DNA from 2 places in the Thioalkalivibrio sp. ALMg13-2 genome. Region 1 is predicted to be linked to the other one. Evidence: predicted binding sites of a transcription regulator. Region 1 holds the regulator's gene; the other holds the start of a gene.
What was found. The regulator FNR, encoded in region 1, switches genes on or off when oxygen is low (the NO sensors DNR and NnrR bind a similar motif). The targets are predictions, from matches to a motif close to TTGATNTANATCAA.
Positions count from the first base shown of each region.

Region 2: the regulator FNR is predicted to act here: its motif matches at 2,866-2,879, upstream of hemN (oxygen-independent coproporphyrinogen III oxidase).

Region 1 is NZ_KB906108.1:47,640-52,686, reverse strand. It holds gene F618_RS0107760 (hypothetical protein) at 1-134, opposite strand, end outside; gene F618_RS0107755 (cyclopropane-fatty-acyl-phospholipid synthase family protein) at 266-1,504, opposite strand; gene fnr (fumarate/nitrate reduction transcriptional regulator Fnr) at 1,795-2,526, shown strand; gene F618_RS0107745 (DUF2390 domain-containing protein) at 2,519-3,001, shown strand; gene F618_RS0107740 (DUF2058 domain-containing protein) at 3,073-3,642, shown strand; gene F618_RS0107735 (hypothetical protein) at 3,677-3,895, opposite strand; gene F618_RS0107730 (carbamate kinase) at 3,991-4,896, opposite strand; gene dcd (dCTP deaminase) at 4,928-5,047, opposite strand, start outside.
Region 2 is NZ_KB906109.1:76,144-81,190, forward strand. It holds gene hpnC (squalene synthase HpnC) at 1-854, shown strand, start outside; gene F618_RS0108400 (DUF2283 domain-containing protein) at 903-1,100, opposite strand; gene hemN (oxygen-independent coproporphyrinogen III oxidase) at 1,402-2,790, opposite strand; gene hpnD (presqualene diphosphate synthase HpnD) at 2,969-3,829, shown strand; gene hpnE (hydroxysqualene dehydroxylase HpnE) at 3,834-5,047, shown strand, end outside.

The sequences.
Region 1 (5,047 bases):
CGTGCGGTGGCAGCCACCTCTGTAATGCGGCTGCGCCCGGCCGCCTCGATCAGGACGTGCTCCTGTGACGGTCCGCCGGCCTGCGGGCTTTCCTGGCCCTGTGCCTCCCTGCGTTTACGAAAGCGACCGAACACGCGCACCTGCTCCGGAATGGGTGGTTACCGCCGGCATGGCCGCAACGCTCCCCTTAGTGTAGGGAAACCGTGTTCGGTTCGCGCGCGCCGGGCGATACTCGCGCGAGCGGCCCGGCGCGTCCGATGCGCCCTCAGGCGGCGTCGCTGCGCTGTGCCCGGGCCTTCCCGGGCGGTGTGGAGATCACTTCGGGGGCATCGTCCCGATAGAGGTAATCGCGGGTCAGCGGCACCGCATCCTGCTGCTTGGCCATCTGCACGTGGAACACCACCTGATCCCACCAGCGGAAGGTGCCCTCGCAACTGGCCAGGTAGAACTCCCACATGCGGCAGAAACGCTCATCGAAGCGTTCGACGGCCTCGGCCCGTACCGTCTGGAAGCGGCGATACCACTCGGCCAGCGTCTCGGCGTAATGCAGGCGCCAGAACTCGATATCGGTGGTGCACAGCGGCGTGGGCTCCAGCGCGCCCATCACCTCGGACAGGGCCGGCGTATACCCGCCCGGAAAGATGTACTTGCTCAGCCAGGGGTTGGAGGTCCCCGGTGGTTCCTGCCGCCCGATGGTGTGCAGCACCGCGATGCCTTCCGGCTTCAGCAGATCATGCACGCGCCGGAAGAACGTCTCGTAGTTGGGCGTGCCCACATGCTCGAACATGCCGACGCTCACGATGCGGTCGTACTGGTCTTCGTGTTCGCGGTAGTCCTGATAGAGAAACCGCACTCGATCCTCGAGCCCCCGACGCTTGGCCTCGTCACGGGCAACCCGCAGCTGCTCCTTCGACAGCGTCACGCCGTCTACCTGCACGTCGGCATGCTCGGCGAGATGGAAGGCCAGACCGCCCCAGCCGCAACCGATGTCGAGCACGCGCATCCCCGGCTCCAGCATCAGCTTCTTGCGCAGCATTGCGCACTTGGCCTGCTGCGCCTCTTCCAGCGTCATATCCGGGCGCTCGAAATAGGCGCAGCTGTAGAACATGCCCTCGTCCAGGAACTGACGATAAAGCCACTCATCGACGTCGTAGTGATGGGCGATGTTCTGGTAGCAGCGCGCCACCTTGTTGCCCTGCTCGATCAGGGCCCGCAGCATGCGCACTGCAGGGTTGACCCGCTGCTTGAACATCGGCGCGAAGTTGCGCATGGCCACGTCGAGGAACACCTGCAGGCCCTCGGGGCCGGGCGACCACAGGCCGTCCATGTAGGTCTCGCCCAGCTGGAAGCCCGGGTCGCGCCCAATCTTGCGCAACGCCGCCTTGTCATGCACCTGCATGGTGACTTCCGGCGCGCCGTTCCCGAAACGCTGCTCACGGCCATCCGGATGCCGCAGCACGAAGGTCCCGTAGCGTATGTATTGCTCCAGTAACCGCTCGATCATCGCTACCCCTGTCCTTGTTCTGGCAGTCGGGTCTCTCAGCCCCCACGCGTAATGCCGACCCTCACCATGCCGAAGCTTTTAGACTCAGTCTAATTACCGATGGCCCGCATTGTCCACGCAGCCGTCGGAGGGAGGGGACCCCGAGTCATCTCGGGGCGCGACCCCCTGACCGACGGCAAAACCTTCTGTAATCGCCTACAACTCTTGGGGACAGTACCGCATTCCCGCCCCCGATGGCATACCCCGAAAATCGCTTTCCCCAACGTCGAAAAAACGGCTACCCTGCACCCATGACGCTACGACCCACTCAAGCCTGCCAGCACTGCACCCTCCGCCAGCTCTGCCTGCCTATGGGCCTGCCCCAGGATGAACTCTGGCAACTCGACCAAATCGTCCAGCAACGCCGGCCGATCGCCAAGGGTGCGCCCCTGTTCACCATGGGGACCAAGTTCGAAGCGCTGTACGCGGTCCGCACCGGGGCACTGAAAACGGTGCTGATCTCCGATGACGGGACCGAACAGATCACCGGCTTCGCGCTGGCCGGCGACCTCCTGGGGCTGGACGCGATCCACTCCGGCAAGCATCCGGTCAGTGCCATTGCGCTGGAGTCCACCAGCGTCTGCGCCGTGCCCTACGGGCATGTCGACGACCTCGCCGGCCGCCTGCCGACCTTCCGCCAGCACATGATGAGCGTGATGAGCCAGGAACTGGCCCAGGACGAAAGCCTGCACGCCCTGCTCGGCCAACGTACCGCGGAGCAGCGTCTGGCGACCTTCCTGATCGCCCTGTCGGAGCGTCATCGCGCCCGCGGCCTGTCCCCCGAACGGTTCTACCTGCCCATGTCCCGGGCAGACATCGCCAACCACCTGGGCCTGACCCAGGAAACCATCAGCCGGCTGTTTACTCAGCTGCGCAACCAGGGCGTAATCAACCTGCACACCCGGGACCTGGAGATCCTCCAGCCCGAGGGCCTGCGCAACACGGCCGGGGTCACCTTCACCTCCGCCGCGAGCAGTGCCTGAAGCCGGGGACACCCCGGAGCCGGCCACGGACTTCGACGCCTTCTGGGCATTCGCCGACGCACTGTGGGTCGATCCCACCGTTCGCGAACGTCTGATGCGCTGGCAGGACGAATTTGGCGTGGACGTGATGCTGGCGTTGTTTGCCCTGTGGTACCCGCAGCCCCTCGGACCCTCGCAATGGCGCGTACTGCGGCAAACGGCCCGGCGCTGGCAGTCATCCTCCACCGAACGCCTCCGCGCACTGCGCCGGCGGCTCCACACCCCCGAGCGCAACGCGCTCTATCGCGCGGTGCTGGCACTGGAGCTTCAAAGCGAGCGGCTCGCCGGCCTGCAACTGCTCGCGGAGGCCCGGCGCCTGGCGCCGCAGACCACCCCCGCATTCGCCATCGACCGCCAGCGCCGATTGCACACCCTGTTCCCCGACCTGCCGGACGCCGAGATCCGCGACGGATTGCGCGAGTTCACGGCCGCCTGAACAGCACGTGGTGCACGCAAGGCCGCATTCCGGCTATCCTCCCCGCACATTGACCGAACACGGCAGGATTCATGTCGGATGATCTGCGCAGCCAGCTCCTGAAAACGGGGCTGGTCGACGAAAAACAGGTTCGCCAGGCCAAGTCGCAAAAGCACAAGGCCCAGAAGGGGAACGCGAAGAAGAAGAAGGACCGCAACACGGGTCCAGACCCGGGCGTGGCCGAAGCGCGCAAGGCCGAGCAGGCCGAGCGTTCGCGACAGAAGAACCGCGAACAGCAGGAACGTGCCGAACGCCGGGCCCGCCACGCGCAAATCCGCGAACTGGTCAGCACCCACCTGGCGCCGATTCCCACCGGCGATGCCGCGCTGGATTATCACTTCCAGCAGGGCGGGCAGATCCGCCACCTCCCGGTGACCGCCGACCTGCAAAAGCGCCTGGCCGACGGCCGCGCCGCGCTTGCCGGCCTGGATGTGCGCCCGGAAAAGGGGTTCCGGGTCATCCCGCGCGAGACCGCCGACCGCATCCGCGAGCGCGATCCGGAATGGCCACTGGTCATCCCCGCCGAGGACGAAACCGGATCGGAACCTGCCCCGGACGACCCATACAAGGACTACGTGGTACCCGACGACCTCATGTGGTGACCCGCAGGGGAATCCCCGCAGGACAGCGATCCAATCAGTCGGTTGCGCGCTTCACGTCCGCGGCGGGCATGCCACTTTGCTGCGGGCGCCGCGCCTCGTCACTGGACATGTCCTGCGGCGTGATGCCGCCCTGCTCCAGGCCCTGGGCGGGGCCGGCCGACTCCTCCGGCTCGCCGCTGCCGCAGCCTAGCGCCAGCAGACCCACGGCCGTCAGACCGATCACCAGGGGGGCGGCTCGCTGAATCTCTCGCATCATCTTCACTCTTGATCCATATGTACTCGAAGCCTGCAAACTCTGCGGCGAGCGTGCAACATCGAGTGTAACAGGCGGGGGTTCCGGCAAGGGCTTCAGGCGGCGCCCACCGGCAGGATCCGGGTCCCCGCCTGCCCGGCCAGGATAGCCGCGGCGTCCTCCAGCGAACCGATCCCGACCCGAATGCCGCCCTGGGCAGCGCGCCGTGCAGCCTCCATCTTGGGCCCCATGGAACCGCCCGGGTACGCTGCCGGCTCCACGGCCGTAACCAGAAGCGCCTTCAGGCGCCGGGCGTCCGGCGTGCCCCAGTCCATGTAGACGCCGTCGACATCGGTCATCATCAACAGCCAGTCCGCCCCGACATGCGCGGCCAGGCGCGCGGCCGTCAGGTCCTTGTCCACCACGGCCTCGATGCCGTATAGACGCCCGTCGCCATCACGCGCGACCGGTACGCCGCCGCCCCCGGCACAGATCGCCACCGACCCGCCATCCACGAGACTGCGGACGGCCTCCATACCCAGCAGGCGTTGCGGCTCCGGCGACGCCACCACCCGCCGCCAGCCCTCGCCGTCTGGTGCCACGTCCCAGCCGCGCTCGTCGGCCAGCGCGCGGGCGCGGGCCGCACCCCAGGTCGGGCCAATGAACTTTTCCGGGTGGTCGAAGGCGGGGTCGTTCGGGTCGACCTCGGTCTGGGTGAGCAAGCTTGCCACCCGGTCATGGCCCAGCGCGTTATGCAGCTCCCGCGCCAGGATGTAGCCGATCATGCCGTGGCTCTCGGCCCCGACCACATCCAGCGGCCAGGCGATGCGATCGCATTCCGCCTGATTGGCGAGCAACCCCACCTGCGGCCCGTTGCCGTGGGTGACGACCACCTCGTGCTCGCGCGCCACGGCCGCGATGGCTGCCGCCGCACGCTGGGCGTTGTGCTGCTGGGCCTCGGCCGAGGGGGTCTCGCCGCGTTGCAGCAGGGCGTTACCGCCCAGCGCGATCACGATACGCATGGCGGGCCTACTCCGTACTTGAAGGGTTGGGTCAGGTGCGCGGGAGAGTGACGCCGCGCTGGCCCTGGTATTTGCCACCGCGGTCCTTGTAGGAGGTCTCGCAGACCTCGTCGGACTGCAGGAACAGCATCTGCGCCACGCCCTCGTTGGC
Region 2 (5,047 bases), on a different contig from region 1:
GTATCCGTTCGGCCTACCGCCACTGTCGCCAGCGTGCCAAGGCGCATTACGAGAACTTCCCCGTGGCCTCCTGGCTGCTGCCCAGCCGCCTGCGCGGCCCCGTGGCGGCGATCTACTGCTTCGCCCGCGACGCCGACGACCTGGCCGACGAGGACCCGCGCCCGGTCGCCGAGCGGCGCCAGGCACTGCTGGCGATGCAGGAACGCGTGCAGGTCCTGGAAGACCCCGCCGCCGAGCACGAACCCGAATGGATTGCCCTGGCGGACGCCCGCGCCCGCTTCGACCTCCCGGCCGCGCCGTTCTCCGACCTGATCGACGCCTTCCTGCAGGACCTGGAACAGCCCCGCTATGCGACCTTCGGCGAGGTCATGGACTACTGCCGCCGCTCGGCCAACCCGGTTGGCCGGCTCATGCTGCACCTGAACGGCAACCCGACCGACGAGATGCTGGGGTACTCGGACGCCATCTGCTCGGCGCTGCAGCTGATCAACTTCTATCAGGACCTGCAGCAGGACCTGCGGGAGAACAACCGCATCTACCTACCGCAGGAAGAGATGGACCAGTACGGCGTGACCGAGGCGATGCTGGCCACCGGGCAGACCACCTTCCAGCTACGCAACCTGATGCAGTTTCAATACGCCCGCGCCGACCGGCTGCTGCGCGCCGGGGCGCCGCTGGGCGGGCTGCTGCGCGGGCGCATGGGGCTGGAGATCCGGGCGATCATCAACGGCGGGGCACGCATCCTCTGGCGGCTGCGCCAGCAGGACGACGTCTTTGCCCGACCGCGCCTGCGCACCCGCGACGCCTGGATCATCCTGAGCCACAGCCTTCGACCGCGCCGCCGAAGACCGTAGGGATCGAGCCGCCGAGAACCCCTGGTTAAGCTGAGGGCTTAAAAGGCATCAAGCGGCAATGCCCTCGACCGTAAGGTGCTGGAGGTCAGTTCGTTCGCTTGCGTGCTCAAAGGTAATGGCGCAAACACCACCACTGGCATCGACATCCAGGGTCGTGTTCTCGTCAAGCGAGCGGGTTTCGGCCACGCTATCGCCTCGGAATTCGATATAAAGCGTATCCGTATCCCCGAAGTACTGGAGTTTCATGGCTGGAACCCTCGATCGAAAAAGGCGTTGTGAACGGTTTCTCCATCCGGCAGCAGAACAACGCGAAGGTAGCGTCCTTCAGCCTCCTCGACACGAGCCCATCTGCGGATACGCCCATCGCCTTGGACTTCTTCGCACAACGGTTGGTCGATTGCACTACTGATCCAGTGATCCCGGATCATTCGCCGATCCGGCCTCTCGCGTACAGTCTCGAAGTAACGTGTCGTCTTCACCGGAACGTCCCTGTTACCGGTTGCTATTGTTCAAAGCTTCCGCCGAGAACGGATCGCCGTCAAGCCGCTCACACTACCTTGCTGTAGCGCGGCGCGCCCTCCGTCTTCAGATAGGCGTCGAAGGCCATGGCGACGTTGCGCAGCAGCAACCGCCCGCGCGGCAGGATCTCCAGCCGCTCCGCGCCGATCCGCACCAGTCCATCGGCCTCCATGCCCTGAAGCCGCTCCAGTGCATCCCCAAAGACCTCGCCGAACGCGATCCCGTGGCGCACCTCGATCGCGGCGAAATCGATGCGCGAATGGCACATGAGCTCGGTAATCACGTCCCGGCGCAGCCGATCGTCGGCACTCAGTTCGAGTCCGCGAAACACCGGAAGGCGCCCGGCATCCAGCCGCGCGTAATAGGCATCCAGCTCGCGCAGGTTCTGGCTGTAGGTGGCGCCCACCTTGCCGATGGCCGTCGGACCCAGTGCCACCAGGTCGTACTCCGCCCGTGTGGAATAGCCCTGGAAATTGCGCTGCAGCGTCCCGGCGCGCTGGGCCGTGGCCAGTTCGTCGTCCGGCAGGGCAAAGTGGTCCATGCCGATGTAGACATAGCCGGCATCGGTCAGGCGAGCGATGGTGGTCTCGAGGATCGCCAGCTTCTCCGCGGCGTCCGGCAGATCGGCCTCGCGGATCTGGCGCTGAGTCTTGAACATCTGCGGCAGGTGCGCGTAGTTGTAGATCGCCAGGCGCTCCGGACGCAGCTCCAGCGCGCGTTCCAGCGTGGCGGTATAGGTCTCCACCGTCTGCAGGGGAAGGCCGTAGATCAGGTCCAGGTTGGTGGATTCGAAGCCGTTGGCCCGCGCCTGCTCCACCGCCCGCGCGGTCACCTCGAACGGCTGGATGCGGTTCACCGCCCGCTGCACGTTCGGGTCGAAATCCTGCACCCCGAGGCTGATCCGGTTAAAACCCAGCTCGCCCAGCAGCGGGATGGTGCCGGGCCGCACCGCGCGCGGATCAATCTCGATGGAGAACTCGCGGGCATCGCTTTCGTCCAGGCGGAAGTGCCTCGCCAGCGTCGCCATCACCCGGCGCAGATCGTCATCGCCAAGATAAGTCGGCGTGCCCCCCCCAAAGTGCAGCTGGCCGACAGTGCGTTCCCGGTCGAACAGCTCGCCCTGCAGTTCGGCCTCGCGCTCCAGATACTGCAGGTAGCGCTGAGCGCGCTGGTAATTTCCAGTGATGACCTTGTTGCAGGCGCAGTAGAAGCACACCGTGTCGCAGAACGGCACATGAACATACAGGGACAGCGGCCGCGCCGGGTCCGCCCCGTTGGTGGCCTGCGCCGCCTCGGCATAGGCGCGGTCGTCGAAGCCCTCGTGAAACTGTGGCGCGGTGGGATACGACGTGTACCTCGGCCCGCTCACGTCGTAGCGGCGCAGGATTTCGGGGTCAAACACCAGGCGTTGTTCCATTCGGGGCTCCACAACCGTGCGCCGCGCACTCGCGACCTTGGTTCTGCAGACTACGGCCGCACGCCAGGCCCGAGCTTGATACAGGTCAACAATCCGCCTTCATGGCGCCCTCTCCCGCCCCCTGTGCTGCCTGTGCTAGCCTTCTCCTCCCTGTTCGACACCCGCCACGCGAGAGCGCATGTCCCCCGACGAGTATTGCGAGGAGAAGGCCGCGCAAAGCGGCTCCAGCTTCTACTACGCGTTCCGCTTTCTGGAGCCGGATCGCCGTCGCGCCATCACGGCGCTGTACGCCTTCTGCCGGGAAGTCGACGACATCGTCGACGAGGTGAGCGAGGAGAGCATTGCGCGCACCAAGCTCGACTGGTGGCGCCAGGAGATCGAACGCCTGTTCGCCGGCGAACCCCGCCACCCCATCACCCAGGCACTGCAGCCGCACATCGCCGCCTTCGACCTTGGTCGCGAGTACTTCGACGAGATCATCGACGGCATGCAGATGGATCTGGACTACGACAGCTATCCGGACTTCACCACTTTGTCGCTGTACTGCTACCGCGCGGCCAGCGTCGTGGGCATCCTGTCCGCCCACATCTTCGGCTACACCGATCGGCGCACTCTGAAGTACGCCCACGACCTCGGCATGGCGTTGCAGCTCACCAACATCCTGCGCGACGTCCACGAGGACGCCATGCGCGGCCGGGTGTACATCCCCATGGACGAGCTCAGCAAGCACGGGGTCAAGCCGGAGGAATTCCAGATCAACATCACCGACGACCGCCACCGCGCCCTGTTCGCGGAGCAGGCGGAACGGGCGCGACGCTACTACGAACGCGCCGAGGAACACCTCCCGGACGCCGACCGCTACGCCCAGCGCCCGGGCCTGATCATGGCGGCCATCTACCGCACCCTGCTCGACGAGATCGCCGACGACGGCTACCGCGTGCTGGAACACCGCGTGCGCCTGACCCCGATCCGCAAGTTGTGGATCGCGTGGCGCACCGCACGCCGCCTGAAGCGCGAACAACGCCGCCGCGCGACCTGATGCCATGATCTCCGGCTCACCCCACGCGCCCGTCGTCGTGGTCGGCGCGGGCTGGGCCGGCCTGACCGCCACGCTGGCGCTTGCACGCGCCGGGCACCCCGTGCACCTGATCGAGGCCGGCAAGGCCCCCGGTGGCCGTGCCCGCAGCCTCGACCTGGACGGCACCCCGCTCGACAACGGCCAGCACATCCTGGTCGGGGCCTGCCAGCAGACCCTGCAGCAGATCCGTTCGGTCGGCATCAACCCCGAGCAGGCGTTTCAGGCCCTGCCCTTCGGCCTGCGCATGTTCGAGCCCACCGCCCGGCCGCAGGACCCGGCGTTCCAGCTGGAACCACGTTCGCCCCGGTTGCCCGCCCTGGCCGCCGCGCTTTACCGGGCGCTTGCGAAGCACTCTCTTGGTACACGCCTGCGTGCACTGTCCGGCGCCGCCGCCATGTTGCACCGGCCCCTGCGCCACGATCTCCCCGTCCTCGACTGGCTGCGCCAGCGTCGTCAGCCCGACGCCCTCATTCGGAGCCTGTGGGACCCGTTGTGCCTGGCGGTGATGAACACCCCGACCCGAACCGCCTCGGCCCGCATCTTCCAGAACGTCCTGCGCCTGGCACTCAATCATGGCCCGGAGGCCGCGCGCCTTCTCCTCCCCGCGCGGCCACTCGGCGAGCTGTTCCCGGAACCGGCTGTCCAGGAACTCCGGGAGCGTGGCGCTAGAGTGGATCTTGGCCGCCGCATCACCGCCATTGAGCGCAGCACGACTCACGACGCCGCCCCCTACCGCCTGCGCGATCGCCAGGGCGTGGCGAGCCCGGCGCGCGGCGTGATCCTGGCCGCCCCTCCAGCCGCCGCCGCTGCCCTGCTTCCGCACGAAACCGGCTGGGAGGCGACGCACCAGGGCCTGAATGCCATGGGCGCCCGCAGCATCTGCACGGTCTACCTGCGCTATGCGCGGCGCCTTGATGATCTTCCGCCACTACAGGGGCTGCTGGACCAGCATGGCCAATGGCTGATCGCGCGGAATGTCGCCGGGGCGCCACACTGGCTGGCGGTCGTGATCTCCGCGGCCGACGACCTCGAACCGTTGACGGCGGATGCACGATGGCGCACCGTCGCCCGCTCCCTGGCCCAAACCTTCCCCGAACTGGGCGAACCCGAGACCGGCCACAGCATTTGCGAACGCCGCGCGACGCTGGACGCGCAAGCCGGTCTGGATGCACGTCGCCC